DNA from 2 places in the Enterococcus sp. DIV1314a genome. Region 1 is predicted to be linked to the other one. Evidence: riboswitches for the same ligand, from Rfam matches in the RefSeq annotation. Region 1 holds a riboswitch; the other holds the start of a gene.
What was found. Region 1 has a riboswitch for thiamine pyrophosphate ahead of tenA (thiaminase II). Riboswitches for the same ligand answer to the same signal wherever they lie in the genome.
Positions count from the first base shown of each region.

Region 1 (16,198 bases):
CTTGAACCTTAGCTGGGTCAATTAAGTTTCCTTCTTCGTCAAAAGCACTTAGCGAACGTCCCAATAAAAACTCTGAACTCGGCATAATTCGTGCTTTTAATTCTGGTGAATCTAAAATTTGACGCAAATGGGCTTGTGCACGGGAAGATCCAAGCGCTCCATGAGATGCACCGACAATCATCACCGGTTTGTCAATTAACGGACGAGTCGTATACGATAGCCATTCCAACGCGCTTTTTAAGGCCGCGGTAATCGCATGATCATATTCAGGTGTGCTAATAATGACCCCGTCAGCTGCCACGATTTTATCCGATAATGCTTTCACTGCCTGAGGAGGCGTCCGATCTTCGGGTTCGTTAAAGGCAGGTAAATCTTTAATCTCACATACCTCAATCGTTACCCCTTCGGTAAAATGTTTTTGGATGAATTGCAATAATTTTCGATTCGTCGATTCATAAGATGAATTCGTTCCGACAATACTTATAAATTTCATATTCATACTCCTTTTCAATTGTGATTTATCGATCAATATTTCCTAAAAAAAACATTTTTAGCGCCGTTTACTTTTTTTAAAAAATTAAACTAAAAGAAAAAAAGGCGAAAATCATTTATTAAAAGCATTTATTGCTCGCTCATCTCTTTGATTAGTAGATTACCTTAGAATTTTTATATTGTGAAATATTTATTTAATTATCAAGTCATAACAAATTTGTTATAATGAAAACAAAAAAAGAAATGAGGACTACCGATGGCCTTTGATTCCGCCAATATGTTGTATTACCTCGATATATTACTGAAGCATGGTAATTTTACGAAAGCCGCAAAAGACTTATATATTTCACAACCTTATCTAACACAATTGATTAAGCGAACTGAAAAAGAACTCGACATCACCATTATTAATCGTCAAACTTCACCCTTACAATTAACTGAAGCAGGACGCTTGTATTATCAGTACTTGTATACACTTGAAGCCGAACAAGATAAATTCCGCAAAAAAATTTCGCAGTATTCATCGAACGAACAGCAGGTTCTTCGTTTAGGCGTCTTATCCAGTTTAGGCACTTTTTTAATTCCGTTATTTTTACCAGACTTTATTCAGCAGTACCCCAATATCAAAGTTGAATTACATGAAGATACACCCGCTAAGAACGAAGAAAAATTATTGAACGGAGAGATTGATTTTTTTATTGGCCAAAATCCAGAAACCATCTCACCGAATTTAACCATTCACCAATATGGGAAACATCGCTATTATGCGGTTATTCCAAAATCATCGCCTTTTTATCAAGCGAAAACTTTTCTGTTAGAAGAAAATAGTCTCTCCATCAAACAATTACTAAAAGAAAAATTAGTCTTAACCACGCGCGGTTCGGCGATTCGAAAACAAATCGATTATTTACTACAACAACACAAGATCGAACCCACAATTGTCTTAGAGAGTAATAATATTTTTACCGTCGTTGAATTGGCAATTAATAACGCCGGGATTACCTTCATCCCAGAAAGTATTAAAGTGAATCCGCAGCCAGATAAATTTAATCTCTATCCGATTCCGTTAAAATTGCTGTCGTTAGATTATTTCATTGCACATCAAGCTACTCGAACACTGATAGCCGAAGAAAATGCCTTTATCCAACTCTTTTTAACGAATTTAGCAAAGGATATTGTCGTCCAAAAAAAATAGGAAAAGAATGCCAAGTGCATTCTTTTCCTATTTTTTGTTATATTATGTACGAAATCTTAATCCTTGCGTGTTTGCCGTGCGTCCGTCGGTTGTAATCACGATTCCTTCAAGACCTGGTGTCGCTTCGACTTCTCGAATGATTGTTGTCGCTTCGGTTCCAAATAAACGAGTCGTCCAAATTTCTCCTACGAGTGATTCTTGTGAGACAATCGTAAGACTTGCTAGTTCCGACTGTACCGGAAAACCTGTTTGACTATCAAAAATATGATGATACGTTTTTCCTTGCCATTCAAAAGTTCGTTCATAGATACCAGAAGTCACGACTGACTGATTTTTGATAAGCAGCGTCGCCACATAGTTGCCTCGCGGTAAAAAAGGATTTTGAATACCAATTCGCCAGTAGCCATCTGCGTGATGCGGCGCCTCACCGAATGTCAAAATATTCCCACCTAAATTAATAAACCCTGCACTTGCACCCTTTTTCTTGAACAAAGCAACGATTTTATCGGCAAAATATCCTTTGGCAAGCGCCCCCAAATCAATCGACATCCCGGCTTTTGCTAAATACACTTCTTTTGTTTCACTGTTTAAATGGATATCATTTGGATCAATCAGTGCCAAGCACGACGCTATTTTCTCTTTCGACGGATACTGTGCATCCGCAAAACCAATTCGCCAAGCATGGACTAAAGGACCAATCGCAATGTTTAAATAACCATTCGGAATCAGACTTTGTTCTTTCCCAATTTGAATTAATTCAAATAAATCATCCTGTACCTTCACCGCTGCAACGCCTGCTTGTTGCGTTATTTTCATTAACTCAGACGTTTTATCATTGGCGCTAAAGCGTTGCTCATAATCGATTAATGTTTGTTCCGCTTGCCCCAAGATATCTTCCTTTTGATCATGTTCAACCCACAGTTGAATTTGTGTCCCCATTAAATAAAGTGTTTTTTTCTCAATCGCCATCTGCATTCAGTCCTTTATCCATCGATTCCTTTGTTTCTCATTCCTTGATTATAAGCGAAAAAAAGAAGATACGCGAATGATTATCGGTAGAGGTGATTTCCGTTACATCAAATAACAACAAGATGAAATCAAAACACTGAGTTTTCATCAAGCGAAAAAGAATCAAATCCCTGTTGATTTCGGAGTTTGATTCTCGACTTTTGATGAACATCCCATTCAGAAAAAACACATCTATTTGGAAGATGTGTACTCTTTTTCTGAATAGCGACTCTCGCAATCCATGTATCGTATAACTAAGCTACATGATACCCATTCTGTTTTAAGATGTCAGCCGCTGCATCAAAGTCATGACGCTTCACTAAAATATAATCAGTGTTATACGTCGAAATAGCGAATATGCTAATAGTAGCTGCCGCTAAGAGAGAGGCTATTTTAGCTAAAATTCCAACTAAGCTAAAATCTAAAACTCCTTCAATCTTAAATCCTTGCCAATCATCTTCGCGCGATACCGTTATTGACGGAACATTTCTTGTAGGTAATACGACAGACAATTCATCTTCTGTTTTCCCTAAAAATAATGGTGTCACCGATAAATCAATATCAGATAGATTTTCTACTTGTATAACCGATAACGGCATATCTAATTTTTTTAATTCCATCTATTTTCACCTCTCTTTTATCATCCTATCACGTTAAATTCATTTTTTATGAGACTATTTTTTACGAACGCCATCCTTAACTAACCGTTCAGGGTAAAACGGCTTATTTCGAATCCATTAATGCTAAACTGAATAAAGGGTTTCGTTCGTTACTACCCGATACAACATCAAATGATTCATTAAAGAAAGAGTAATCGTCTTGTATAAAAAGTGGCAGAAGTATACCGAATCTCATCCTTACGCTAGTATCTTTATGGTTGCGATAGTAGCTAGTCTAATTGGCATTACCGCGGAATATTTACTAAATAACGCGTTTTTCTTTGGAGGATTTTGGACCACGTTAATCCTTGTGATTGGTCAATTACTCATCATAAAAAAAAGAAATAAAAAGAAATAGAATCTCTTTTTTACAATTTAATTCTATTTCATATTTTACTGGAGGTGTTCCAAAATGAGCAAAGAAATAAGGAAAGTATATGTTATAACAGCCACTCAGTACGCTATTTATCTGATTTCATTACTACTCGCTTACTTTAATAGAGAGATTTCTTCAAACTGGGCTTTCTATCTATTATTAATCGGAATCTTGTTAAGTAATTTTATTCCAAGCAAGTATCGATCAAATTTCTTTTCTACCGACCCTGGTTTGTTCTTAAAAAATCATACAAGACGTTTCGAAACTATCATAGAAATGCCCATTACAGCTATCATCATTTTCACAGTCATATTTTTAATGATAACATAATAGTATGAATAAGAATAAATCATTTACATAAATCGATGCTATTAGAATGTTTTTGATTATTTTGGTTAATCTAAGAATCATTATGCGAGATAAAAGAATCTCTTCATTCTTTTAGTTTCATATTTTGAATGAAATAAAAAGCGAGAACCTAACTGTCATATCAGTCTATCACGCTATTATAGTTAAAAGAGGAGCTCTGACAACCGTCACAGCTCCTCTCGTTTTTTATGACTAAACACTTTTTAAAGCCTATTGTTTTTGATTAAATATGTTCGCCATTATTTGCGATGACTTCTTTATACCAATCAAATGATTTCTTCTTATAGCGCGCCATATCGCCGTTCCCTTCATCATCTAAATCAACATAGATAAAACCATAACGTTTCGACATTTCGCCCGTTGAGGCACTCACAAGGTCAATACAGCCCCATGGGGTATACGCCATCAAATCAACACCATCGAGGACAACCGCTTTTTTCATTTCTGCAATGTGTTTTGCTAAATAATCGATGCGATAATCGTCATTTATGACAAACTGCTCATCTGGCGTATCAATGGCACCTAATCCGTTCTCTGAGACATAAAGCGGCACGCCATAACGACCGTATAAATCACATAGCGCAATTCGCAAACCAACAGGATCAATTTCCCAACCCCAATCACTTGCTTCTAAGAATGGATTTTTCACGCCATCAAAAAAATTCCCTTGAATTTTATCATCCGTATGCTGAGGATCAGTGGAAACGGTAGTCGACATATAGTAACTAAATGATAAATAATCAACCGGATAAGCTTTAATCACAGCGAGTTCTTCTTCCGTCCGCTCTAACTCAATTCCCTTTTGCTCAAAATAAGCCAACGCGTAACTTGGGTATTCCCCACGCACTTGTATATCATTACAGAAGTAGTTAAACATCCGATTTTTTTCTTCCTTCGCCATGACTGTTGCTGGATTCGAATCATACGCATACATTGTTGCATAAATGCTCATACAGCCCATTTTAATGGCAGGATTAATTTCTTTCGCGATTTTTGTTGCAAGTGAACTCGCCACGAATTGATTGTGTAGCGCTTAGAAGTTTTCAGCTTCTGTCGCATTACGCATCGCAGTCGTGAAAAATGAACCCATAATGCCCGTATTAATTTCATTGAAAGTCATCCAATAAGTAACTTTTTTACCGAAACGTTCTAAAATCGTACGCGCATATTTTTCAAAGAAGCCAATTAATTTTTTGTTTTTCCAACCACCGTATTCTTTCACTAAGTTTAGTGGTGTTTCGTAATGTGAAATCGTAATGGTTGGTTCAATTTTGTGTTTTAATAATTCATCAATCACCGAATCATAAAAAGCTAGTCCCGCTTCATTTGGTTCTTGATCATCACCATTAGGAAAAATTCGTGCCCAAGAAATCGACATCCGGAAGGTTTTAAAGCCCATTTCTGCAAACAAGGCGATATCTTCTTTGTAACGGTGGTAATAATCAATGCCTTGGTGGTTTGGATAGATATATTGTTCGTGATCAATTTCTAATGGAAAATCGCCAGAAAACAATAGTGGCATTCTTAATTTGCCGCCTGGAGAGATGTCGGCAATCGTCAATCCTTTGCCATCTTCATTATAAGCCCCTTCTAATTGGTTAGCAGCGGTTGCGCCACCCCATAAAAAATCGTGACGAAATCCTTTGTTTGTCATCAATAAAACGCCCCTTCTTCTTTTCAATATTTTCATTATTTTTATCACTTTACGCCCTTCTTTTTGTCTAGTACACTAGATAAAAAGGAGTGGATAGTGTTGTTCCCATTAGAATTACTCAAACAAGCAACGGAAACGGATCAACAAATTGCCCAATACATTGTGAACCACCAAGAAGCCGTCGCTTTTATGCGCGTCCGTGAACTCGCAGAAAAAACACACGTGTCGCCAGCAACAATTGTTCGCTTCACGAAAAAAATGGGCTTTGCGAGTTTTCCCGAATTACGTGTTACCTTAAAACAACATCTCGCCCAAAGAGGCCAAGAAAATCAACGGGCAGAAGAAATCACCTATCTGGAGACAACCTCTTTCCCCTCTAATTTCAATCAAAAAATCGAGCAATTGATTGATATTTTAGATCAAGCCAGCTTCATTCATTGTCTTGGAAACGGCGCCTCAGGAATCATGGCACAGTATGCACAACAACGCTTTGCATCACTTGGTTATCGGAGTATTTCCTCTTTAGCAGCGTTTTTACCATATATTTCAACGAAACAAGAGCAACAAGCCGATACGATTGATGAAGTCTGCTTACTCTTTTCGATTTCTGGCGAAACATCTGACATCGTACAAGTCGCGAGCTACTTGCAGAGCACTTCGATCTATACGGTGCGTATTACGAATAAAGAAGCCAATCGCCTAGCAGCGCTTTGTGATGTTTCATTATCCTATGATGCGCCCTCAAATCGCCACTCCCACAGCGTGGATATGTCCTCACAATTGTCTGCCGTCTACATTATTGAAACGTTAGCAAAAAAATTGTATTTAAAAAACTATCCCCTGTCGTCAGAGTGATCGAGCTTCATCTGTTTTTATTATAACGACTGTCGGGATCGCTTCATAATGGCTAGCCACAAGTTGATTCAGGTTCCGCCAATGAAACGTGGTGTTTCATTAGCAGCTTCTCTTTAGAATATGACTTGACAAATCATCAAAATTTCACGAAGGAGTGACAAAAAATGACCCTCTTTTTTTATGGCTGTGTCTCGTTGGATGGCTATTTAGCTGACAAAAACCACGGACTCCAGTGGCTTCACCAAATTGGATCGGTTGAAGAGACAAGTTATGCCGCCTTTTACGATCAAATGGATATTCTATTAATGGGAAAAAAACGTACGATGCGATTAAGGACGTTGAAGATTTAGCGTCGTTTTATGGCCCAACCAAAAATATCGTTTTTACCCATCAAAAAGGTCTGACTCACTCGCTGTTTGAATTTGTTTCAGCTGATATTCTGACGTTTGTTTCGCAGCTGCCAAAAGACAAAAACACGTGGATTGTCGGTGGCAACACTTTAGTCGCGCCATTACTCGATGCCCAGCGGATCGATAAAATTTACCTCCAGATTGCACCCGTTTTGTTAGGTGCAGGGATTCCGTTGTTTACGCAAAAAGAAGGGGTACAACAATTCACCTTACTTGAAGCGAAGCAATATGGACAATTTGCTGAATTAGTCTTAGAGAAGCTGACGAGCCCAGAACAAGAGAATGAAGCTTCAGTTGAAAAAATGTGACCGTAACCCTTTAAAGATGACTCGTTTTTACGGTTATCGTTAAAGGGTTTCTTTTTCTTTTCAGTACTTTTTTCTTACATCACCAACTACTGCCTCCTTCCTATGGTTGGTCGCTGTCTTTTATTTGTGTTACAATAAAAAATGTTACTAGGGGTGTCTTGAAAAAAAGACTGAGATGCGAATGGCAGACCCTTTGAACCTGTAAGTTCATGCTTGCGTAGGGAAGTTGACAAAAAATTCGAAAGGGCTGTTTTTTTGGCCTATTCTCTTTTTTTGAATACACTGTTACGCCATGCCTGATTTAGAGGAATGGCGTTTTTTTGTGTGTTGTCACAGCTAGTAATCATTCAAAAACGAGGAGGAAAAAAGATGTTTTCAAAAGAGTTACATGAAGCAACCCAATCGATCTGGCAACAAAGTAAGGACCATCCTTTTATCCAAGAATTAGTAGCGGGTTCTTTACCAGAAGAAATCTTCCGTTATTACTTATTGCAAGATTGCTATTATCTCATTCAATTCGGCAAGGCTCATTTGTTGTTGGCGGAAAAAGCCGATGATCCGGTATTTAAAGCACTCCAAATCCAAAATGCGCAAGGATTAGAAGAATCTGAAGTGAGTGTGCGTCATGATTTCTTTCAACAAATGGCCATTACGCCAGAAGAATACGCCGCAACCCCGATTGCGCCAACCGCCTATCATTATACGAGTCATATTTACCGCTTAATCCAAACGGAAAATCCGGCCATTATTTTAGCAGCATTACTACCATGTTATTGGTTATATCAAGAAATTGGGGAGCATTTTGCAACTGTTGGTTCGCCTCACCCAATCTATCAAACGTGGATTGAGACCTATCATAGTCCTGAGTTTAAGCAAATGACGCAAACGCAAATTGATTGGCTCGATTTTTTTGCTGAACGAGCCAGCGCTGAAGAAAAAAAGGCCATGAAAGAAGCCTTCATTATCAGTAGTTATTTAGAACTACAGTTTTGGGAAATGGCTTATCAAAAAGAAAGTTGGGGGACGTCACGATGAATGTCACGTTAATCGAACAGGTCAGACAAATCAATCCATTGGTCCATACAATCACAAATTTAGTCGTAGCGAACGATAGCGCTAACGGATTACTAGCGATTGGCGCTTCGCCGTTTATGTCAAATACCGTCCGCGAAGTCGCAGAAATCCAAACATTTAACCACGCGCTCATCTTGAATATGGGAACCATTAATGACGAACAACTAGAAGCCATGCTGTTGGCAGGCAAAGCGGCTAACCAAAACAATAAACCCGTAGTGATCGACCCAGTTGGTGCGGGTGCGACTCAATATCGTAAACAAGTTATCCAGGAATTACTTGAAGAAATCAAGCCGACACTCATTCGAGGAAATGCAGGGGAGCTCGCCAGTTTAGCAAATGTCGCGTGGCAAGCTAAAGGAGTAGATGCAGGCGTGGGAAGTGCCGATGTCCAGTCCATCGCCGAAATCGTTGCGCGTAAGTACGAATGTCTCGTATTTGTTAGTGGAGAAACCGATATTATGACCAATGGAAGCAAAACCTATTTGAATCACCATGGGACCCCGCATTTTACCAGTATGACCGGGAGTGGTTGCTTATTATCTTGTGTGTGTGGCGCATACTTGGGTGTCTTAGATGATCCTTCCACCGATGAATTACTAGATGCCATTATCGTCGCAGGGACACTTTATAGTCTAGCGGGACAACTTGCCGCTAAAGACTTTAATGACCGACAAATCGGCACGTTTCGCAAGAACTTACTCGATCAACTTTCGGTAATCGATGCGCAGACACTTAGAGCATATAATAGAGAATGGAGTGAGCATCATGAATAACTACCCGCAAGCCCTGACCATCGCTGGTTCGGATAGTGGCGGTGGCGCCGGCATTCAAGCAGACTTAAAAACATTTCAAGAACGGCGCGTTTTTGGGACATCAGTCATCACCGCGATTACGGCGCAAAATACACGTGGCGTCCATGACATTTTGAATGTCCCTCTCGCGACGATTCATAGTCAACTCGAAGCCGTGGCAGATGATTTTCAGATCCGCGCCGTTAAGACTGGTATGTTAGCCAATGTCGAGGTCATGGAGCAGGTGGTTGCTCATTTACAGCACGCTCAATTTGGTCCATTAGTGGTGGATCCGGTGATGATCGCTAAAGGCGGCGCGTCTTTACTGGCAAGTTCTGCGATGGATGCTTTAAAGACGCAATTAATTCCGTTAGCAACGGTCATCACACCTAATTTGCCAGAAGCGCAATGGATTGTTGGTTCTCCTCTTACGACGAAGGCAGAAATTGAAGAAGCCGCTAAAAAAATCCAACAACTAGGCGCAAAGAATGTCATCATTAAAGGCGGCCACCGCTTAGACGTTAGCGATGCGACTGATTTTTTACGCTTGGAAAACGGCGATAGTGAATGGTTAAGCAAACCACGTGTGGCGACAAATCGTACACACGGAACCGGTTGTACCTATTCTGCCGTCATTACTGCCGAACTCGCCAAAGGAAAGAGCGTTTCAGAGGCTGTTCGTCTAGCAAAAGATTTTATTCATCAGACAATTAGCTCCCAGATTGACGTCGGTCATGGTCACGGGCCTGTCAACCATTGGGCTTATCGAGAGGAGGCATAACATGAACGCGTTTCAAGCAAACAAACTCGCCCTCTATTTTATCGCCGGCACACAAGATCTCGCGCCGAATCAAACCCTTCCGGAGTTACTGGAAAAAGCGATTCGTGGAGGCATTACCGCCTTTCAATACCGAGAAAAAGGACCAAACAGTCTAAAAGATGCGCATGCCGTCGAAGAGATGGCACGGACACTTCAAATGATTTGTCGCAAGTATCAAGTGCTTTTTTTCATTAACGATGATTTAGAGTTAGCTTTAACCATTCAGGCAGATGGCGTCCATGTGGGACAAACCGATCAACCCATTCAAGACGTGATTGCGCGCAGTGCAGGTCAATTGATGATTGGTCTATCCTGTCATCAGTTAGCCGAAGTTCAAGCTGCTAATAACATCCCCGAAGTGGACTATGTTGGCATCGGTCCCGTTTTTAAGACATCTTCTAAAAGCGATGCCGAACCACCACTTGGGATTGAGGCACTTCATGTATTAGCCGCAGCGAGCACAAAGCCTGTAGTGGCAATCGGTGGGTTGACTCCACAAAATATTTCCACCTTTGATTTCAATGCAATCACCGGCATCGCCCTGATTTCGGCGCTTACGCAATCCGATGACATAGCCCAAACACTAAATTTATGCCGTCAAGCGATGCATTTAGTGGATTGTCAAACACCTAGTGAATAACGGGTCACAGATTACGATATCTGATTATTATTTTCATACTCAGAACCTTTTTGCATCTTCCCTCTCTCTCATGTCTTACTTTTTTGAGAGAGGGATTTTTGATTGCTTCATAGGATTCAGTAGGACTCGTCACCCCCCTCAGTGTCAGACCAAACAAAGTTATGATCGAATAGCGATATTTGCGTTAATGGCTGAATTAGTATAGGATGAGTGAAAGCGTAAGCGGTAGAACGGCTCCGAAAAAGCCTTCTACTAGCAATTACAGAACTCATTCATTTCAACAAACCCACGTTGTAAAATCCTCTGATTATTTTTTTGTAGTCTTGAATGATTTTTTTATCCACACCTCGCAAAGAGGAAACTTCTTCATTTCACTCGATTATCTACGACTCATCTTTTTATGATTTTCTTACACGTACGACCGTCTCATTGTCAATTGACCCATTAGGTAAACACATTCAATGAACTGTTTCAAAAAGAAGAGGAGAAACATCATGATACTTTCAGAACTCATTTCACCCTGTCTCGTAAAAAATAACTGGACACAGATTCAACACACACCCATCCGACACATCACACAATATATTGAAGAAGTGACACCCGATTCATTATTTATTTGTATTAATAATACAAAATATGATGGACACGATTTTATTAGTGAGGCCTTGGCACAAGGTGCACGGGCGATTATTGTCGATCATCTCCCACAAAATGGCGTACTCGGACCATTTATTGTCGTCTCTGATACGAACAAAGCCTTAGCACAAGTCGCTGCCAAATTTTATGACTACCCAAGTCGCGACATGATTTTTTTAGGCGTCACGGGAACAAATGGCAAGACGACCACTACCTTTTTAATTCATGAAATCCTCCGTCAATCAGACCTTGCTTGTGGCTTAATTGGAACCATGTACAACCAGATTGGCGATCAACGAATTGCGACCCCAAACACTACCCCGCATACCGTGCAATTGCAAAAACTGATTGCGCAGATGGCACAGAAAAACATGACGCATTGTGTCATGGAAGTCTCTTCTCATGGCTTAAAACAAGAGCGCGTTTTAGGAATTGACTTTAACGTGGCGGTCTTTACGAATCTAACCCAAGACCATTTAGATTTTCATGACTCCATGACCGACTATTTTGAAGCGAAAAGCTCTTTATTCAGTCGACTCGGTAACAGTTTTTCTGACAAAGTGAAAGCAGCCGTTATCAATCTTGATGATCCAGCTGCCGAAGCTATCATCGCGTTAACCCCTAGCAATATTTTGACTTATGGCTGTAAAGGCCAAGGCGATATCCAAGCGAGTCAGATTGTGATTGCGACATCGGGCACTCAATTTACGTTATCTTTGTTTGATCAAAAATGGGCCGTTTCAACGAAAATGATTGGGCTTTTCAACGTTTATAACTGTTTAGCGGCTTTTGGCGCAGGGGTTGCTATCGGACTGAATCCGACGCAAGTCATTGCAATCATCGAAGGTATTGCTGGCGTGAGAGGCCGCTTCGAATCAGTGCCTAACACCAAAGGCATCACGGCGATTGTCGATTACGCCCACACTCCGGATGCTTTAATTAATGTCTTAAAAACAGCGAAGTCGTTAACCAAAGGAAAGATTTATTGTGTTGCGGGTTGTGGTGGTGATCGTGACCGCGATAAGCGACCCAAAATGGCTGAAGCAGTCCTGAAGTATGCCGATCATGGAATCTTTACGAGTGACGATCCGCGCACAGAAGACCCGCATCAAATTATCACCGACATGATTGAACACCTCTCGCAAAACCATTACGAGATTGAGCTCGATCGTAAAAAAGCAATTGAAAAAGCCTTGCGGATGGCCAGTCATGGCGATACCGTGCTCATCGCTGGGAAGGGCCACGAAACCGAACAAATGATTGGCACAACAGCCTTTCATTTTGATGATCGCGAAGTCGTCAATCAGTATTTTAGTCGACTGACTTTGTAACAACGACCAATCATTGACGAATACTCAAAAAACCGCACACCGTTAAAGGTACCGACGCCCGAAAATGAGATTGATTACTCTAACTTTCGGGCGTCGCCACCAAATAGGTGTGCGGTTTTGTCCTGTTTCCGTTAAGCACAAACGGCTGTTTTAATTACAACCGTTCGGCATTGACATTAATTTTAAGACGAAACGCATGATCTTCTTCTGCGCTGATTTCATAGGCTTTTTCGATTCCGCTTGACCAACTATCGATGCCTCCGACTCCTCTGACCGCACCAAAAATAGTTAACACTGTACGGCGAGCAATCGGTAATTCATCCTGATGTAAGGCATTTTCAAGTTCAAAAGGCGTATATGGCAAGCAACTAAAGGCGAAGTTCTCATCGACTTTTTCAAATGAAAGACTAAAATCATCTATCTGACGATTATTTGGTTTTAACGTGGTGTTGCGAGTAATGCGTAACGACTGCGTCTCCATGTGCATCCCACACTCTTGCGGTACTAAGTAAGGTGTCACCGGTAATCCTTCAATCGTATATTCTCCAGGAACGCCACCTTTATAGCGATCCGGATAGGTTTCGCCCGATAACCCAACGTACGTAAATGATTTGGCTGGGGTTGGCATGATAAAGCGTAGTCCAAAGGCTTGTAATCCAGGAAGTCCCTCTTTGCCTTTATACGTCGTCGAAATCGTAATATCACCCGTGTTTCATCCACCAAACAACTCACATAAACAAGCGTAGAAGGAATCGTATTCGTTTGGAATGTATACGTGATTTCAACGGTGTTTGCCAGTTCAAGATGACTGTATTGATTGTTCGTTGGCGCATCTGGAAAGGCAATAACTTCGTGATTGACTTTGATTGTTTTATCAATACATTTAGGGAATAAATCGGCTCCTAACCAAACCGCCGAGTCCGTTGAAAATTGATAACCGCGATCATTGTCCGTTGTCGCCCGCCAAAAGGCAACTTTTGGCTCACGGTATAACCATTCCCGGCCATTTACGAAGAGGGACTCTAGCCCATTTTTTTGGTAACTAAAGATATAATGGAAATGATCTCCCTTTACGCCGAGATTCACATCCCCAAAGATTAGTTGAAGTTTTTTAGTTGTATTTTCCATAAAAATAGCTCACCTCCTGCATTGCTGGTTTTTCTGTTCGATCGGCAAAGACAATCCCATTGCCCGAAAATTCATAATCAGATGGTTTATCATCAAAATCCCCACCGTATCGCAACACGTCTCGCTTCGTATACTCATCGTAAACGTATAACGCTTGGTCAATAAAGTCCCAAATATAGCCACCATGATAGTTCGGAAACTCATCTAACAAGGTCATATAAGAATCTAAGCCCCCCATAGAGTTCCCCATATCATGCATGTATTCACACAAGAGATACGGTTTTTTCGGATTATTCTCTAAGTAAGCTCTGACTTCATCCGGTGATGCGTACATCCGACTTTCAACATCTGAGACCGTGTCTTCATACTGCTCTCTTTCCACATAAACACCTTCGTAATGCACGAGACGATCTGGGTCTTTGGCTTTAAAGTAGGCATTCATTTTTTCTAACACATCGCCCACGTAGGATTCATTTCCTAATGACCAAAATAAAATCGACACATGATTTTTGAACGTTTCGTAAACATTCACCGCTCGAGCTAACGTATTTTTTTCCCAATACGCATCGCTTCCAGGCACATTATAAGAAGGCTCAAACGCCCCCATTTTTTGCCAGGTTCCATGCGTTTCTAAGTTGGCTTCCGCCATTAAATAAATCCCTGCCTCATCACACAATCGATACCAAGGCATTTGATTTGGATAATGCGATGTCCGGACAGAATTAATATTGTTTTTCTGACAAATCGCAATGTCTTGTTGCATGTCTTCAAGCATTACAGAGCGTCCGCGAGACGGATTCCACTCATGACGATTAACCCCATTAATGATTAAACAATGTTTCAACAACAGCCATTCGTCACGTTTCCTTAACAAAATGTGGTCTTGACACTCCACACGACTAAAGTCGTCGGATTCTTAGGTAGTACGCCCTAACGGATGCAAATTGACTAAGCTATCCCCGAAAGTCCTTCGGTTTTAATATTTATGCTTGCATTAATATCTCTGTCATGAATTGTTCCACAATTTGAACATATCCATTCACGAATATTTAGCTCTTTTTTGCCGTCATTATGACCACAAGAAGAACAAAGTTGTGAACTTGGGAAAAATCGGTCAACTTTAACTAAAGTACGACCTTTCCATGCACATTTATAGTCTAATTGTCGAACGAATTCACTCCAAGAGACATCTGAAATTGACTTCGCTAATTTATGATTTTTAACCAACCCTTTTACATTCAAATCTTCAATACAAATGATTTGGTTCTCATCAGTAAGTCGTGAAGATAGTTTATGTAAAAAATCAGTACGTTGGTTGGCAATTTTCTCATGGATACGCGCAACTTTTACTTTTTGTTTTTGGTAGTTGCGACACTCATCTAATTTTCGATTGTGTTTTTTCGCAACTTCCAAACGCTTGGAAAGTTTTCGTTGTGCGCGTATTAACCGTTGTTCAAGAGAGCGATAGAATTGGTTATTATCGATTTTTTCTCCTGCGGATGTGATACAGAAATGAGTTAAGCCCAAATCTAATCCAATGTTATTTGCTACGGGTTCTTGTTGGAAATTCTCAGCATCAACTAAGAATGTCGCAAAATATTTCCCTGATTTAGTTTGACTGATCGTCACGTTCATTAATTTCCCTTTGAAACGCAATTCTTCTGCCATCTTGACCCAACCAACTTTAGAAACATAGAAGTATCGTCCGTTGACTTTCATGCCTACGGCAGTTCGATAGGATTTCTTTGAATATTTTTTACTCTTGAATTTAGGAAATCCGAATTTAGAGTTGAACGTATTTTTGTACGCTTTATTCAAATCCATATTTACTTGGCTTAGAGGTTGTGCTTCAACTTCTTTTAACCAAGAAAATTCTTCTTGCTTTTTCAGTCCAGCATAGGTCAGTTTGTTTTCAATATATTCAGGATTTTCTTTTTTCATCTTGTCATTCGTAATCCGTTGGTCAAGTAAAAAATTCCAGTAGAACCGAACACAACCAAAGGTTTTTTGAAATTGAATTTCCTGTCTTGAATTAGGGTAGATTCTGATTTTATGGGCTTTTTTCATTTCTGTACACCTCCTTAACGTAAACTCAATATCTTGTCCTTTGACTTTCTACATATCGTTTAATTGTTTCACTAGAAATATTCCCTGCTGTTGAAACAAAGTAAGATCGTGTCCAAACACTTGGCATTTTACTTAAATGTTCAAATGATTGTCGTAATTCTCTAGATGTTCTTCCCTTAATCACCTTCATGATATCCGCTGGTGAATAGGTAGGTTGAACATTTACAAAAAGATGACAATGATCTTTATCTGTCTCTATAGCCATGATTTCCCATTCATTTTCTTTACAGATTGAATGAACAAGAGATTTAAAACTAGCGTCTACTTCGGAATTGACAAATAGTTTCCGACGATATCTAGGACAAAAAACAAAATGATAGTT
Region 1 covers NZ_JBIOQP010000001.1:310,886-327,083, forward strand. Annotated here, with positions in the region: gene IGI68_RS01510 (NAD(P)H-dependent oxidoreductase) at 1-493, opposite strand, end outside; gene IGI68_RS01515 (LysR family transcriptional regulator) at 749-1,687, shown strand; gene IGI68_RS01520 (FAD:protein FMN transferase) at 1,730-2,656, opposite strand; gene IGI68_RS01525 (ACT domain-containing protein) at 2,950-3,315, opposite strand; gene IGI68_RS01530 (hypothetical protein) at 3,515-3,712, shown strand; gene IGI68_RS01535 (hypothetical protein) at 3,767-4,060, shown strand; partial or broken gene IGI68_RS01540 (glycoside hydrolase family 1 protein) at 4,323-5,753, opposite strand; gene IGI68_RS01545 (MurR/RpiR family transcriptional regulator) at 5,853-6,608, shown strand; partial or broken gene IGI68_RS01550 (dihydrofolate reductase family protein) at 6,773-7,326, shown strand; TPP riboswitch at 7,466-7,567, shown strand; gene tenA (thiaminase II) at 7,696-8,361, shown strand; gene thiM (hydroxyethylthiazole kinase) at 8,358-9,176, shown strand; gene thiD (bifunctional hydroxymethylpyrimidine kinase/phosphomethylpyrimidine kinase) at 9,169-9,975, shown strand; gene thiE (thiamine phosphate synthase) at 9,977-10,654, shown strand; gene IGI68_RS01575 (UDP-N-acetylmuramoyl-L-alanyl-D-glutamate--2,6-diaminopimelate ligase) at 11,149-12,621, shown strand; partial or broken gene IGI68_RS01580 (beta-galactosidase small subunit) at 12,776-13,749, opposite strand; partial or broken gene IGI68_RS01585 (glycoside hydrolase family 2 TIM barrel-domain containing protein) at 13,733-14,653, opposite strand; gene tnpB (IS200/IS605 family element RNA-guided endonuclease TnpB) at 14,698-15,816, opposite strand; gene tnpA (IS200/IS605 family transposase) at 15,842-16,198, opposite strand, start outside.

Region 2 (16,198 bases), 610 kb from region 1:
CCGTCATGACCGTCGCTACTAAAGGTGTGCCCATCGCACAAGCCGTGTCTTATTATTTAAATGTTCCCTTCGTCATTGTCCGTCGTGATTCAAAAATTACCGAAGGCTCAACGGTTAGTGTCAATTATGTTTCCGGTTCTTCGGAACGAATTGAAAAAATGGAACTGTCAAAACGTAGCTTGAAACGAGGCTCACGTGTCTTAGTCGTCGATGATTTCATGAAAGGCGGCGGTACGATTAACGGGATGCAAAGTCTGATTGAAGAATTTGAAGCAGAATTAGTTGGCGTCACCGTTTTTGCGGAAGGGAATTTCAAAGGTAAGCGAGCAATCGCCGACTATCATTCATTGTTATTTGTCGAGTCAGTCGATACCCAAACAAAAACAATTAAAGTCGTTCCAGGAAATTACTTTGACGAACAGCCAAAAAAATAATATAATACCTACAAGAAGTTACGACAGTTATCTGTCGTAACTTTTTTTAAACAAAAATAAAAAAGCGGTTACATTTTAAGCGTATCATGATTTTCACTCATGAACGTCTTAAAAAGAAGAAAATTTGCAGGTTAAAATTGGAGGAAGTATTCATCGAAAAGACACTCGTAATCATAAAACCCGACGGTGTAAGACGTCAATTAATCGGAAAAATTCTACAGCATTTCGAGCAAAAGAATCTTAGAATTTTGGATCTTAAAATGGGAGTTCTAACCAAAGAACAATTAGAAGAACATTATCAGCATTTAAAAGAGCGGCCTTTTTTCCCAGAATTATTAGCATATATGCTTTCAGGTCAAGTCGTAATTGGTATTTTAGAAGGTGAAGACGCTGTCGATAGCGTTCGTAAAATCGTGGGTGCGACGAATCCCTTAGAAGCACAATCCGGGACAATTCGAGCTTTATATGGCACAAGTCAAACTGAAAATGTGATTCATGCCTCTGATAGCGTAACGTCGGCAGCAGATGAAATTCAACGTTTTTTTAAGTAAATAATATCGGTATAATCCGTGGTAACACAATCTTTTATTGAAAATACGAGAAACATGAGCTACACTGAAACAAGTAAAAAGAGGAAATGGAGTGGTTCTCGTGGATACACGTTACGCAATTATTTTAGCGGCTGGTAAAGGAACACGAATGAAATCAAAATTATATAAAGTTTTACATCCTGTTTGTGGACAGCCCATGGTCGAGCATATTTTACAAAAAGTGACTGATACAAAACCAGCAGAAGTGGTGGCCATTGTCGGACACGGTGCCGATAAAGTACAAGAGCAATTAGGAGATCGTTGTGTTTATGCTTTACAAGAAGCGCAGTTAGGAACCGGACATGCCGTGTTACAAGCAGCGCAATTTTTGGAAGGAAAAAAAGGCACAACATTAGTCATTAGTGGCGATACGCCATTATTAACAAGCCAAACGCTCAATCACTTATTTGAGTATCACTTAGGGAAAAATGCTTCCGCAACGATTTTAACTGCGCAAGCCGAGGATCCAACTGGTTATGGTCGTATCATTCGTGACCACGTCGGTATTGTTGATCGAATCGTTGAACAAAAAGATGCTACCGTTGAAGAAGCGCGCGTCACAGAAATTAACACGGGAACCTATTGCTTTGATAATGAATTACTGTTCTCAGCTCTTGCTAATCTCAATACAGACAATGCCCAAGGTGAATATTATTTAACAGATATTATTGAAATTTTGAAAAATGAGGGCCATAGCGTAGCCGCTTATCAAACAGAAGATTTTAATGAATCTTTAGGGGTGAACGATCGTGTGGCATTAGCTTATGCCAATACCGTGATGCGTGAGCGAATTAATCATCAACACATGTTAAACGGCGTAACATTAGTAGATCCTGCGACAACCTTTATTGATGCAGACGTTGTGATTGGTAGTGACACTGTGATTGAAGGAAACGTTACGATTAAAGGAAAAACCGTCATCGGTGAAGACTGCGTGATTACAAATGGCTCGCAAATCGTTGATAGCCAAATTGCGGATGCTGTCGTGATTAAAGCTTCCGTTGTCGAAAACAGTATTATTCATCAACAAGCAGACGTTGGCCCTTATGCCCATCTCCGCCCCCATTCAGAAATTGGAGCGAAGGCTCATATCGGGAATTACGTAGAAATTAAAAATGCCACAATTGGGGAAGAAACAAAAGTCGGACACCTGACTTATGTTGGGGATGCTACGTTAGGTCGCGAAATTAACGTCGGTTGTGGCGTGGTCTTTGTGAACTATGATGGCAAAAGTAAATTCCGCACAACTGTAGGCGATCGTAGTTTCGTCGGCTCAAACGCGAACCTAGTAGCGCCATTAACGATTGAGGCTCATACCTTCATCGCAGCGGGGTCTACTATCACCAAAGATATCCCTGAGTATGCGATGGGAATTGCGCGTTCACAGCAAGTCAACAAAAAAGAATTTGCTAAGAAATTACCGTATTTACAGGAATAATACTTGATTTATTCGCTTAAAATGACTACTATTTATGATGAAGATGATTCCAATTCACATAAGTAGTAGTCATTTTTTTATTGGAAGGGAAAGAAAGTGGAGGTTTCTCATGTCAAATCATTATTTTGATCCAAGATTAAAAATTTTCGCGTTAAACTCAAATCGTCCGTTAGCAGAAAAAATTGCTGCAGCGGTAGGAGTAGAACTAGGAAAGTGCACCGTTAAACAATTTAGCGATGGTGAAATTCAAGTAAACATTGAAGAAAGTATTCGTGGCGCACACGTTTATATTATTCAATCAACAAGCAGTCCGGTTAATGATAACTTAATGGAATTATTGATTATGATTGATGCGTTAAAACGCGCAAGTGCCAAAACAATTAACGTCGTGATGCCTTACTATGGCTACGCGCGTCAAGATCGTAAAGCACGTTCACGTGAACCAATTACCGCTAAATTAGTTGCAAACATGATTGAAAAAGCCGGAGCAGATCGAATGGTTACGTTAGACCTTCATGCTTCACAAATCCAAGGATTTTTTGATATTCCTGTCGATCACTTAATGGGAGCTCCACTAATTGCGAACTATTTCTTAGAACAAGGCATTTCCGGTGATGAAGTGGTTGTTGTCTCACCTGACCATGGTGGTGTAACACGCGCGCGTAAATTAGCCCAATTCTTAAAAACACCCATTGCGATTATTGACAAACGTCGACCAAAAGCCAATGTTGCTGAAGTCATGAACATTATTGGACATGTCGATGGCAAAATTTGTGTCTTAATCGATGATATGATCGATACAGCGGGGACAATTACCTTAGCAGCCAATGCCTTAAAAGAAGCTGGCGCTAAAGCAGTCTACGCGTCTTGTACGCACCCTGTGTTATCTGGTCCCGCAATGCAACGCATCCAAGACTCTGCGATTGAGCGTTTAGTCGTAACAGATTCCATTAATTTGCCAGCCGATCGTCGTATCGAAAAAATCGATGAAATTAGTGTCGGTAACTTGATGGGTGAAGCGATCAAACGGATTCATGAGAATAAACCGGTTAGTCCATTATTTGAATCAATGGCTAACATCGATAAATAATAAAAAATAGTCCCACTCTTTTAAAGAGTCGGACTATTTTTTTAATTATTTTTAATCTAGTTCGAGTTGACCCGTAGCTAATTGGTAGTAAGTGCCTTTTTTCGCTAACAGCTCTTCGTGATCGCCACGCTCGATGATGGCGCCTTGATCTAAGACGATAATCACATCGGAATTTTGAATCGTCGATAAACGATGGGCGATAACAAAAACCGTACGACCTTTCATTAACGCATCCATCCCATTTTGAACGATACGTTCCGTCCGCGTATCAATGCTTGAGGTCGCCTCATCTAATACCATCACTGGCGGATCCACAATGGCGGCACGCGCAATGGATAAGAGTTGACGTTGCCCTTGAGAAAGACTTCCCCCATCGCCTGTAATGACCGTATCGTAGCCCTGAGGAAGATGAGAAATAAAGTAATCCGCATTAGCCAGTTTCGCAGCTGCTTCCACTTCTTCATCTGTCGCATCGAGTTTACTATAGCGGATGTTATCCCGGATCGTACCGGTAAAGAGGTGGGTATCTTGCAAGACAATTCCTAGCGAGCGACGGAGCGATTCTTTTTTGATATCTTGAATATTGATGCCATCATATAAAATTTCACCTTGATCGATATCGTAAAAACGATTAATTAAATTAATAATGGTTGTTTTTCCAGCACCCGTAGCTCCGACAAAAGCAATTTTTTGCCCAGGTTTTGCAAAGAGTGAAATTTCTTGTAGAATTTTTTTATCTGGCGTATACGAAAAATCTACTTTTTCAAAACGAACATCTCCTGTTAATGGAATATAGCGAAAAGTACCTTCGGGTGTCGCTTGTTTCCACGCCCAATGATTCGTTTGCGCGCTACATTCTTTGATTTCACCCTCAAGATACTCCACGTTAACCAAGGAAACCGTCCCGTTGTCGACTTCGGAAGGCTCATCCATGAGTGTAAAAATACGATCGGCTCCGGCTAGAGCCATAATAATAAAATTGATTTGCTGAGAAATTTGACTCACCGGCATGTTAAGTGAACGGCTTAGTTGTAAAAAGGCAGCAATGCCACCAATGGTTAACGCGCCTACGCCATTGATACTTAAGAGACCTCCAACAATGGCAATTAGCACATATTGGATATTTAATAAATTCATCATGACAGGCATTAAAATATTGGCATAACGATTTGCTTTTGTTGTATTTTCCGCTAATCGGTCGTTTAGTTCCGTAAACTCTTCAATCACGACCCTCTCATGGTTAAAGACTTTAATGACTTTTTGACCATGCATCATTTCTTCAATGTAACCATTCACTTCCCCTAAGGCTTCTTGTTGCCCTTTAAAATAGCGACCGCTGAGTTGACTCAACGTCCGAATCGTCAGTCCCATCAGACTTACCGAAAATAATACGAAAACAGTCAACGGAAAACTAACTGACAACATCGCGACAAACACACTGACTAGCGTGACGATTGCTTGCATGAGCTGCGGCGCACTTTGAGACAACATTTGACGCAACGTATCAATATCATTGGTATAATGACTCATGACATCACCTTTTGAATGCGTATCAAAATACGCCAACGGTAAGGTTTCCATATGAGCGAAGAGTTCATCTCGAATTTTCTTTTGTGTCCCTTGGGAGATGGTTACCATTAATTGATTAAAAGTAATCGAAGTCAGCACCCCTAATAAATAAATCAGTCCCATAATCAAGACCGCTTTTAATAGACCAGAAAAATCGGGCGCACCACTTGCAGCAAGTAACGGCGTAACATGATCATCAATGACGACTTGTAAGAAAAGCGACCCTTGAACCGTTGCAAAAGCTGTAATCAAGATGCAGATTAAAACGATTACTAATTGCCACGGGTAATCTTTGATTAAATAATTCATTAAACGCATTAACGTTTTTAATTGCGCTGTTTTTTTATGTTCCGTTTTATTCATGGACCGCACCAAATCCTTTCTGTTGCGATTGGTAAACTTCTTGATAAATTTGGTTCGTTGCCAACATTTCAGCCGGTGTCCCAACACCATTGATTTTGCCTTCTTCCATCACAATCACCAGATCGGCTTGTTCCACCGAGGTAATGCGTTGGGCGATAATAATTTTGGTCGTATCTGGAATCGTTTGATAAAAAGCTTGTTGGATGAGTGCATCGGTTTTCGTATCGACGGCACTCGTGGAATCATCTAAGATTAAGATCTTTGGTTTTTTAAGGAGCGCTCGTGCAATCGTGAGACGTTGTTTTTGTCCCCCTGAAACATTCGATCCCCCTTGTTCAATATACGTATCATACCCATTTGGAAAACGTTGAATAAATTCATCGGCTTGGGCTAACTGACATGCTTCAATCAACTCTTGATCGGTTGCTTGCTCATTCCCCCAGCGTAAATTTTCTTTAATCGTTCCTGAAAAAAGGACATTATTTTGTAAGACGACAGAGACACTATCACGTAAAGCCTCTATCGAATAGTCTTTAACGTCTTGTCCTCCAACTTTTACTTGGCCGCTCGTCACATCGTACAAACGAGGAATGAGTTGAATTAAACTCGTTTTCCCGCTACCAGTACCACCAATAATCCCTACCGTTTGACCAGATTGAATCTGGAAATTGGCTTGTTTTAAAACAAGTTTCTCTTTATCATCAGTATAACTAAAATCAACATTTATAAATTCAACCGAGCCATCGGTAATGGTTGTCAGCGGATTGCTTGAATCGGTTAAATCACTTTTTTCATCCAAAACTTCAAGGATTCGTTCGGCAGAGGGGCGTGAGATGATTAGCATCACAAAGACCATCGACATCATATTCAAGGCAACTAAAATTTGCATCACATACATGAACATACTCATCAACTCACCCGTTGTAAGGGATCCTGCAACAATCAAATGTGCTCCAATCCAAGAAATTAAGAGTAGACACGTATAAATCGCGATTTGCATCACTGGTTGGTTAAAGGCCACAATGCGCTCCGCTTTTGAGAAGGCGCGATAAATCGTACTGGAGACGTCGGTAAATTTTTGAACTTCATGCTCTTCTTTTACGTAAGACTTCACAATACGAATGCCTTGCAAGTTTTCTTGAACTACTTGATTTAAGTGATCGTAAATCCGAAACACTTGTTTAAATGCCGGATGGGCAAATTTAATAATTAAAAATAAACCTAACGCTAAAAAAGGAATGATAAATAAAAACGTCAAAGCTAACTGATCATTTAGTCGAAAAGCCATTAAGATGGAAAAGATAAACAAAAGTGGACTACGGACTAAAATTCGAATGGTCATCTGAAAAGCATTTTGGACATTGGTAATGTCAGTCGTCAAGCGCGTGACTAAACTAGAAGTAGAAAAACGATCAATATTCGCAAAAGAGAATTGTTGAATATTCTCAAAGACTTGTTGTCGAATATTTTTAGCAAATCCCGCGGAAGCCGTTGCTGCGTAGCGCGCGGAAAGCATTCCAAAAATTAGCGCTAAAATCGCACACAAAATCAGGGCGCTCCCGATCCACAGAATATCTGTTTGACTTTTTCCGGTAATACCGCGGTCGACAATCATCGCCATCAGTAACGGGATAATGACATCAAGAATCACCTCTAATGTCACAAAAAATGGGGTGAGCAAGGCTTCTTTTTTATACTCTCCCACATACTTGAGTAAATTTTTTATCATAAATAAGAGCTCCTTTATTCGATTTGATTCATCGTCACAAACAAAACTCTCTCTCATTGCTAGAGCAATTCGAGAGAGTACATCTGTAAGATCTATCCTTTATTGTCTTGAAATTTTTACTAATTGTCAATCAAACACGCCTTTTTTTTTAGATTTTATCGCTTGATGCAAGTAACGACATTTTCCACAGAACAAAAGAAAGCATTTTCCTGGTCATTTTCAGAAATTATGCTATGATAGTTTTGTAATAAAAATTAAATAGAATCTGATCACAAAGGGGAGCCAATGCGCTGAGAATGAGTCTTACTCTAAACCCTTCGTACCTGTTTCGGTTATGCGAACGTAGGAATTGTGTCGAGTTGAAGTATAGATATTATGCTTCTCCTTTGTGAATTGTGATGATTCGAAAAGGAGGGCTTTTTTTGATACACGGAAAAACAAGAATGATGGTGGAAGGCACTATTATCGCCGCACTTGCGATGGTATTGTCGTTCATTCCAACGAATATTGGAGCGAGTTTTACGATTTCACTCGGACAAATTCCAATTGTGGTCTACGCATTACGTCGTGGATTGAAGCCAGCTTTATTAGCTAGCTTTGTTTGGGGGATTTTACATTTCCCATTAGGTCAAGTTTATTTTTTAAGTGTCCCGCAAGTACTCATTGAATATTTATTAGCGTATTTGTTTGCCGGTTTTGCTGGTCTTTTTGCTTACAGGCTTCATCAAGCGATTCGTGAAGGACGGACCAATCAAACCATCCATATCTTAATATTAGCAAGTTTAGTGAGTGCATTTACGCGATTTTTTTGGCACTTTGTAGCCGGTTGGATTTTTTGGGGCCAGTATGCCTTATGGGGCATGTCACCGGTAATTTTTTCATTGACAATGAATGGTCTTAGTGGCCTAGCAACAGGAATTGTGACTAGTATAGCGATTGTTCTGTTATATAAAGTGATGCCACGATTATTTTTAGTCGATTCATCCGTTCAACTTGAACAAAAAATGAATGGATAATTCAAAAAACTCTGTAAGCCATCATGGTTTGCAGAGTTTTTTTATGAAATTAGCGTATTTTTTGTTGAAAAACCAAACAATTGATCTTCGACTTTCAAACGCCATGTTTGACGATCTTGATTGTAAATTAAATAGCCCAGGAATTGCTCTTCTTCATTCTTAATGAGGGCGCGATTTAATTGTGGCGTTTCATCTACGAAATAAATAGGAATCAAAAATTCGCCATTTTCGGTATTCGCATGTTCAAATGAAAAGAAAATACCTTCTTTCATCGCCTCTTTTAATGGTTTTAAGATTTCGCTATTCACTTTACTTACCGGTTGGGCCTTCCGAAAAAAAGAGCGTCGATCATTTAATCGTTCCAACGCAATATGAGTTATTTTCGATGCTAAAATACGATAAAACTCATCTAAATAACGATAATACGTCCGGTTCAAGCCGTTTTCTAAATCAAAATACACAAAATTATTTTGCAATTTATAAAAAAATGGCGAGTATAAATGGGTCTTCATATGCCCAAAATATAAGAGTTCGGAAATTTCTAACGGGGTTAATTCTTTCAGCATCGCTAGATCGGTGAAATCAATCCATTTATTTTCTAGTAGGAGCCGATTTTTAGATAAATTTTGTAAAAATTGACTAACAGCGGCTTCTCCACGGATAATTTTCATCGTCGTATGATTCTCAAATTCTCCTAGCTCACTACTAGGATTCAATAATAAGATATTTTTAGGAGGATGGACGATCCCTCGATGAAAATCCCCTGCATTAATTCCTTGTGTTAAAACAATATTACTCGTCGTATCCAGATGGATATAAATCGATGATGTCATGCCCTTTCCCCCCTTTTTACAGCACATTGGTTCATTACTTTCATTCTACATGAAACTGTTGTAAAAAGCTTATTTCTTTTCTATTAAGATATGATTACAAAATAACAAACGAGAACAAAAAAAGTATTGACGAGTGATATAAGTCTCACTCATCAACACTTTTTTATTTCTTCGATTAAACCTTAAAAATCTTACGTTTCTTATTTCGCGTAATCTGTTGCGCGTGTTTCACGAATCACAGTTACTTTAATATTCCCAGGATAATCAAGTTCATCTTCGATCTTCTTACGGATATCACGGACTAAGCGAACGGCATCTAAGTCCGTAATTTCAGTTGGTTTCACCATCACGCGAACTTCACGTCCGGCCTGAACCGCAAAACTATAATCCACCCCAGCAAAACTATTCGAAATCGCTTCTAAGTTTTGTAGTCGTTTAATATAATTTTCTAAAGACTCACTGCGGGCACCTGGTCGGGCTGCAGATAAAGCATCGGCAGCTGCTACTAAGACTGAAATAATCGATGTTGCTTCCGTATCACCATGGTGAGAAGCAATTGCGTTGATAACTGTTTTATTTTCTTTGTATTTTGCCGCAAGCTCTGCGCCAATTTGTACGTGCGAACCTTCGACTTCATGATCGAGAGCTTTCCCGATATCATGCAGTAAACCAGCCCGTTTTGCTAAGGTAACATCTTCACCTAACTCAGCTGCTAAAACTCCCGTTAATTTAGCGACTTCGATTGAATGTCTTAAGACATTTTGACCATAGCTTGTTCGGAAACGCAATCGACCAATAATCTTAATTAAATCCGGATGTAATGTATGGGCGCCTACTTCAAAAGCTGCTTGTTCCCCATACTCACGAATCCGCTCGTCCATGTCTTTGCGCGCTTTTTCAACGGTTTCTTCAATTCGAGCAGGATGGATTCGGCCATCTTGAATCAGTTTTTCTAAGGTCATTCGTGCAATTTCACGACGAATTGGATCAAATCCAGATAACACGACTGCTTCTGGCGTATCGTCGATAATTAAATCAATTCCTGTTAATGTTTCAAGTGTACGAATGTTGCGCCCTTCACGACCAATGATGCGGCCTTTCATTTCATCATTGGGTAATGTCACAACGGAAACAGTGGTTTCAGAGACTTGGTCCGCAGCACTGCGTTGGATTGCGAGAGAAAGTAAGTTTTTGGCTTTGCGATCAGCCTCTTCTTTTGCCTTCTTCTCTGATTCTCTTACCATGATTGTTAATTCATGACTTAGTTCTTTTTCTGTTTCTTGCATGATGATATCTTTTGCTTCTTCTTTTGATAACGCTGCGATTTTGGCTAACTCGCTTTTTTGTTCTTCGATAATTTCTTCGATTTGCTTTTCTCGCTCATTGATTAATTGTTGCTGGTCACTAAGTTTCGCTTCTTTTTTCACTAGTGATTGTTCACGTTTATCTAAAGAATCATCTTTACGATCAAGTAATTGTTCTTTTTGTAATAAGCGGTTTTCTTGTGACTTTAATTCGAGTTTATTTTCTTTCAACTCGCCTTCAATTTCTGACCGGTATTTTTGATTTTCTTCTTTAGCTTCTAGTAACGCTTCTTTTTTCAAGGTTTCTGCATCTCGTTCGGCAGTTAGGACAATTGCTTCTGCTGTCTTATTTGCAACAAGTAGTTCTTGTTCACGACGCGCTCGATCTTTCTTCGCATACATTAACCCTAAACCAAGACCGACAATTAAACCGATGATAGCGAGGAGAATGTTGAGTTCCATTGGTGAATCACCTCCATACCATCTTTTTTATTTTTAAACAATTTGTAGTTTTTTGATAAAAACCAAAATAAATCAATTATCAAGATGCCTACTTGCATATGTGTATAATACACAGTTTTATTCTAATGTTTATCCTAGGAAGTGTCAACTTAAAAAAAGGGCATTCCACTTCAAATATCGTTCGAACATGATAATGTCTTAATGTAGTCGAAGCATAAAATGTCCCTTCGTGATAAAATCAAACCATGAAAAGGATAATACTAACAATGAATGAAGATAAAAAATATAACGTAATAAAAGCGGTCGCAGAAAAAAGAAAAGATAAGAAGAGAGCTTGTGTTGAACTAGATCTCTCGATCAGGCAAGTCAATCGATTAATTCGAAAATATCAAGAAGGAGGAAAGGCTGTTTTTTCACACGGCAATAGAGGAAAAAAACAGATACACGCCGTACCAGAGAATGTAAAAAAACAAATCATTGGGCTTTATCAACAGTTTAATATAAAACCGAATGTGAAGCACTTTACTGAAATATTAAAGGAGGATTATGCGATCTGTTACACCGATACAACGATTCGAAATATTTTATACCTAGCGAATATTATCTCACCTAAAACACAAAGAAAGACACGAAAAAAAATAAAAGCTCGAATCAAAGCGCAATCAATGAAAGCAAAGACAAAGCTTGATAATCCACTGCTTCCAAGAGCCGAAGATCAACTGGCTTCACCCGAAAAAATCCATCCTAGCCGCTCTAGGAAAAAATACCAAGGAGAGCTGATTCAAATGGATGCCAGTTCATACAATTGGTTCGGGAACGACGTCACCCATCTTCACTTAGCGATTGATGACGCTTCTGGGGATATTGTTGGTGGGTATTTCGACACGCAAGAAACGCTCAATGGCTATTATCATGTGCTCCATCAGATCCTCCGTAACCGAGGGATTCCTTTAGCTTTTTTAACCGATAAACGAACCGTTTTTGACTATCAATCCAAAACCAAGAAAGTCGTTGAGGAAGATACCTTCACGCAATTTGGTTTTGCCTGCCATCAACTCGGTATTGACATTCGTACCTCCTCTATTCCACAAGCGAAAGGCCGTGTAGAACGATTAAACGGCACGGTTCAATCACGACTTCCTGTAGATTTAGAATTAGCAGGGATCCAATCTATTGAGGAAGCCAATCATTTTTTAACAAAATGGATTCAATCATTTAATAGGAAGTTTGGTAATAAGACGAAGGAATCAATCTATGAGAAGGCACCTACGAAATCAGAGATGAATTTATTATTAGCACGAGTCGCAAATAGAAAAATCGATAGTGGACATCACATTCGGTATCAAAATAACTACTATTTACCGACGGAGGGTAGCGAAGATCAGTACTTTACACGCGGATCAAAAGCCCTCGTTATCGAAGCGTTTAACGGCGAAATCTATGTAAATATCGCTGAAAAAATATACACAACAAGGAGACTGAAAGAACATGACGCCTATTCAACAGAGTTTGACCCGATTCCAGAGCAAAAAAAAGAAAGACGCCAGTATATTCCCCCACAATCTCACCCGTGGAAACTAGAGTCTTTCAAAAGATATCTTCGCAGCATCGGAAAAACACTCGAAGAATACGAAGCTGAACGAGCAGCTTAACACTCATTTTACCAAATACGGTCACATTAATGCAAGTTTTTACGAAGGAAAAGCTTGCATTAATGTGAGCCTAAGGTTTAGGACATTTTACCTTTCGCTTGACACTTAAAAAAAGGGCATTCCACTTCAAACGGTTAAGATTCATCGGTTTTTTATTTTATAAAAAAACTCCTCAAATCACTTTGAGGAGTTTAATAAATATACATTTTATTTTTCTGAATCGATTTCTGGCAAATCAAGAATTACTTCTTCTTCAACTAATGTCTCACCGGTACCAATACCATAGGCATCGCGGACACGCGCTGAAACTTCAGCGACCATTTCAGGATGAGCTAACATATGATTTTTGACATTTTCACGACCTTGACCAATTCGATCCCCTTTGTAAGAATACCAAGCACCACTTTTATCAATAATATCTTTTTCAGCGGCCATATCTAATAGTTCTCCAACTTGAGATATTCCTTCACCGTACATAATATCGACTTCTGCGACTTTGAATGGTGGCGCAACTTTATTTTTAACAACTTTAATTTTTGTACGGTTACCGATAATATCCGTGCCTGATTTTAATTGTTCAGCACGACGGACTTCTAAACGAACAGTCGCGTAAAATTTTAAAGCCCGACCTCCAGGTGTGATTTCTGGATTACCAAACATGACGCCTACTTTTTCACGAATTTGGTTAATAAAGATGGCGATTGTTTTAGTTTTATTAATCGTACCGGATAATTTACGAAGTGCTTGGGACATTAAACGGGCTTGTAGGCCAATATGAGAATCGCCCATCTCACCATCTATTTCAGCACGCGGTACTAAGGCTGCGACAGAGTCAATTACAATAATGTCGACTGCTCCACTTGAGACAAGTGCATCTGCAATCTCTAAACCTTGTTCTCCCGTATCAGGTTGTGATAGCAATAATTCATCAATATTTACGCCTAATTTTTCAGCGTATTGAGGATCTAGGGCATGTTCAGCATCAATAAAAGCAGCTGTTCCGCCGTTTTTTTGTACTTCTGCGACAGCATGAAGAGCAACGGTTGTTTTACCAGAACTCTCAGGACCATAGACTTCTACAATCCGTCCACGCGGGTATCCTCCAACTCCTAATGCCACGTCAAGCGCTAAAGAACCACTAGGAACAGTCGAAATTCGTTGATCCGCTTTCTCGCCTAATTTCATTACAGAACCTTTTCCAAAATTCTTTTCTATCTTTTTAAGAGCAGCATCTAAAGCTGCTTTACGATCATCTGCCACGTTGTAAATCCTCCTTATGTTAGTAAATGGAACAATCTAACGTTTTTCTCGATTTTAAAGTTTCATCACATTCATTTTGTATCTATATCATAGCTTTTATTATTCAAAAAAGCAAGAAAAACCGAACAAACATTCGCGTTTATTTTTCCAGTGCTTGATAAAGCATTCCTAAACCGGCCATTACAGCACTCGCTTGAATGCCTTCTCGATGACTTTCAAAATGATAACAGTGACTTACTACGCCTTGATTTTTTGTCGCTAAAGCAATCCAAACAGTCCCAACCTCTTGACCTTCTAAGGAATCAGGACCCGCCACACCCGTAAAAGCAAGACTATAATCGGTTTGCGCTAGTTTTAAACTTTGAGCTGCCATCGCTTCAACACATTCTTGACTAACCGTGCCATACGTTTCTAATAAATCCATGGGAATTTGTAAAAAATCACTCTTTGTTTGGGTTGAGTAAGTCACGAAACCACCAGGAAATACCGAAGATACTCCGGGTATTGTACTTAACATCGCTTGAAAATGTCCACCTGTCAAACTTTCAGCCGCCGTTACTCGTTCGTCATTTGATTTCAGTCGTTGCACGACCACTTTGGCTAAACTGTTTTCTTCTCCGTAGCCATAAAAAAATTGACCGACTCGCTTTAAAATAATCTCTTCAAGTTGGTCGAGCAATCGTTGCCCTACCGGTTCTTGCGCCGTTTTGACAGTTAAGCGTAAGGTTACTTCGTTTTGTTTAGCGTAAGATGCAATGGTTGGATTGACCTGTTGCTCAATTAAATCGGCTAATTCCGTTACTAAACGCGACTCCCCAATTCCATAAAAACGTAATACTCGTGAATATAGTTTTTCCTTTTGGGGAAATCTTTCCTGTAATAATGGCACGACATGTTGCTGAAACATCGGGATTAACTCTTTTGGTGGACCCGGTAAAAGGAGGTAATGACTTTTTGTCTCTCTATCTGTGTAAAAAATGCCAATGGCTAGACCCGTTGGATTTTGTAACGCTTCACCGTTTTGAAAGACCAAGGTTTGCAACAAATTATTTTCGGTCATCGCGGTATTTCTTTTCTCGAAAAAATGACGTAGTTTTTCTTGACCAATTGGATTTTGAACAAGCGTTTCGCCGACATGTTTAGCCGTCACTTGCTTCGTCAAATCATCAGGTGTTGGTCCCAATCCTCCACATAAGACAATTAAATCACTTCTCTTTTCTGCTATCGACAAGGATTGAGCTAAACGTCCTCCGTTGTCGCCAACCACGCTTTGATGATAGACTTCAATGCCAAGTTTGGCTAATTCTTGTGCAATAAAGGTCGCATTAGTGTTCACAATTTGACCGAGTAAAATTTCTGTTCCGACTGCAATAATTTCTGCTTTCATCACGTTCGCTCCTATTCATAAGATACTTCTTTTTTTCATTCTTTTTTTTTAAAAGGCAAAAACAGGAAAAATACGCTCACGTACCCTTCCTGTTTTTTTCATTACATAGAGCCTTTAAAAACGGCCGTATTTTTAGCAAAATAATCGACACCGGAATACACCGTTGCAATTAAACAAATATATAACATGATTTGATCGACTGGAATTCCTAGCATTGAAAATGGCACATTTTGAATTAATAGTAAAATAATCGCTAGCATTTGAGTCGCTGTTTTGATTTTTCCTGGCCAAGCTGCAGCCATGACCTCGCCGTCTTCTACTAATAATAATCGTAACCCCGTCACTGCTAGTTCCCGACAAATAATGACAGCTACAATCCAGCCTGGAACCATCCCTAAGTCGACTAATAAAACAAATGCTGTCATGACTAGCATTTTATCCGCTAAGGGATCAGCAAATTTTCCAAAATTAGTTACTAAATGGCGCGCTCTAGCAATATAGCCATCCAACCAATCTGTCACACTTGCTACTGCAAAAATAATCGCTGCAAGTAGATGTGTAATCGGTAAACTAACTCCCGCAATGGCTAACGTTCCCAAATCAAATGGTGCAACTAATATCACAACGAAAATCGGAATCATCAAAATTCTTAACACGGTTAGTTGATTCGGTAAATTCAATTTTCGTCCTCCTTTCTTGCTTCTTAGACACGTATTCGTTTAACGATTCATCGCATAAGAAACGGTTAATGTCATATTTTTTTGTAAAAGAGGCATCGTTCCTTCTTTGAAAGGAATCAATTCTCCGTTTGCTTTCATATCCACATTGGCGCTGGCACCTAAGACAATGTTTGCTTGAGTTGCTCCTTCTGGCAAAGTCACACTTTGGCTGTCTCCGGGTTCTAACGTGTATTGCAAGACATATTCACCGTTAACCATCACACCTACCCAACAGCGTCCATCTAGGCCTATAAAGGTTAGTTCTAAGGGTGATTGTGCTTGTTCAATCGCAACGGTAACATCTTGTTGCGTTTGATGCGTCGTTTTAATGACCATTTCTTCTTTTTCTTGG
Region 2 covers NZ_JBIOQP010000001.1:924,721-940,918, forward strand. Annotated here, with positions in the region: gene purR (pur operon repressor) at 1-434, shown strand, start outside; gene ndk (nucleoside-diphosphate kinase) at 572-985, shown strand; gene glmU (bifunctional UDP-N-acetylglucosamine diphosphorylase/glucosamine-1-phosphate N-acetyltransferase GlmU) at 1,086-2,462, shown strand; gene IGI68_RS04520 (ribose-phosphate diphosphokinase) at 2,572-3,552, shown strand; gene IGI68_RS04525 (ABC transporter ATP-binding protein) at 3,604-5,484, opposite strand; gene IGI68_RS04530 (ABC transporter ATP-binding protein) at 5,477-7,213, opposite strand; TPP riboswitch at 7,479-7,579, shown strand; gene thiT (energy-coupled thiamine transporter ThiT) at 7,639-8,229, shown strand; gene IGI68_RS04540 (hypothetical protein) at 8,271-9,062, opposite strand; gene rny (ribonuclease Y) at 9,263-10,828, opposite strand; gene IGI68_RS04550 (ISNCY family transposase) at 11,095-12,480, shown strand; gene recA (recombinase RecA) at 12,688-13,740, opposite strand; gene IGI68_RS04560 (competence/damage-inducible protein A) at 13,880-15,127, opposite strand; gene pgsA (CDP-diacylglycerol--glycerol-3-phosphate 3-phosphatidyltransferase) at 15,229-15,807, opposite strand; gene IGI68_RS04570 (helix-turn-helix domain-containing protein) at 15,847-16,198, opposite strand, start outside.
Region 2: another riboswitch for thiamine pyrophosphate. It lies ahead of thiT (energy-coupled thiamine transporter ThiT); the one in region 1 lies ahead of tenA (thiaminase II).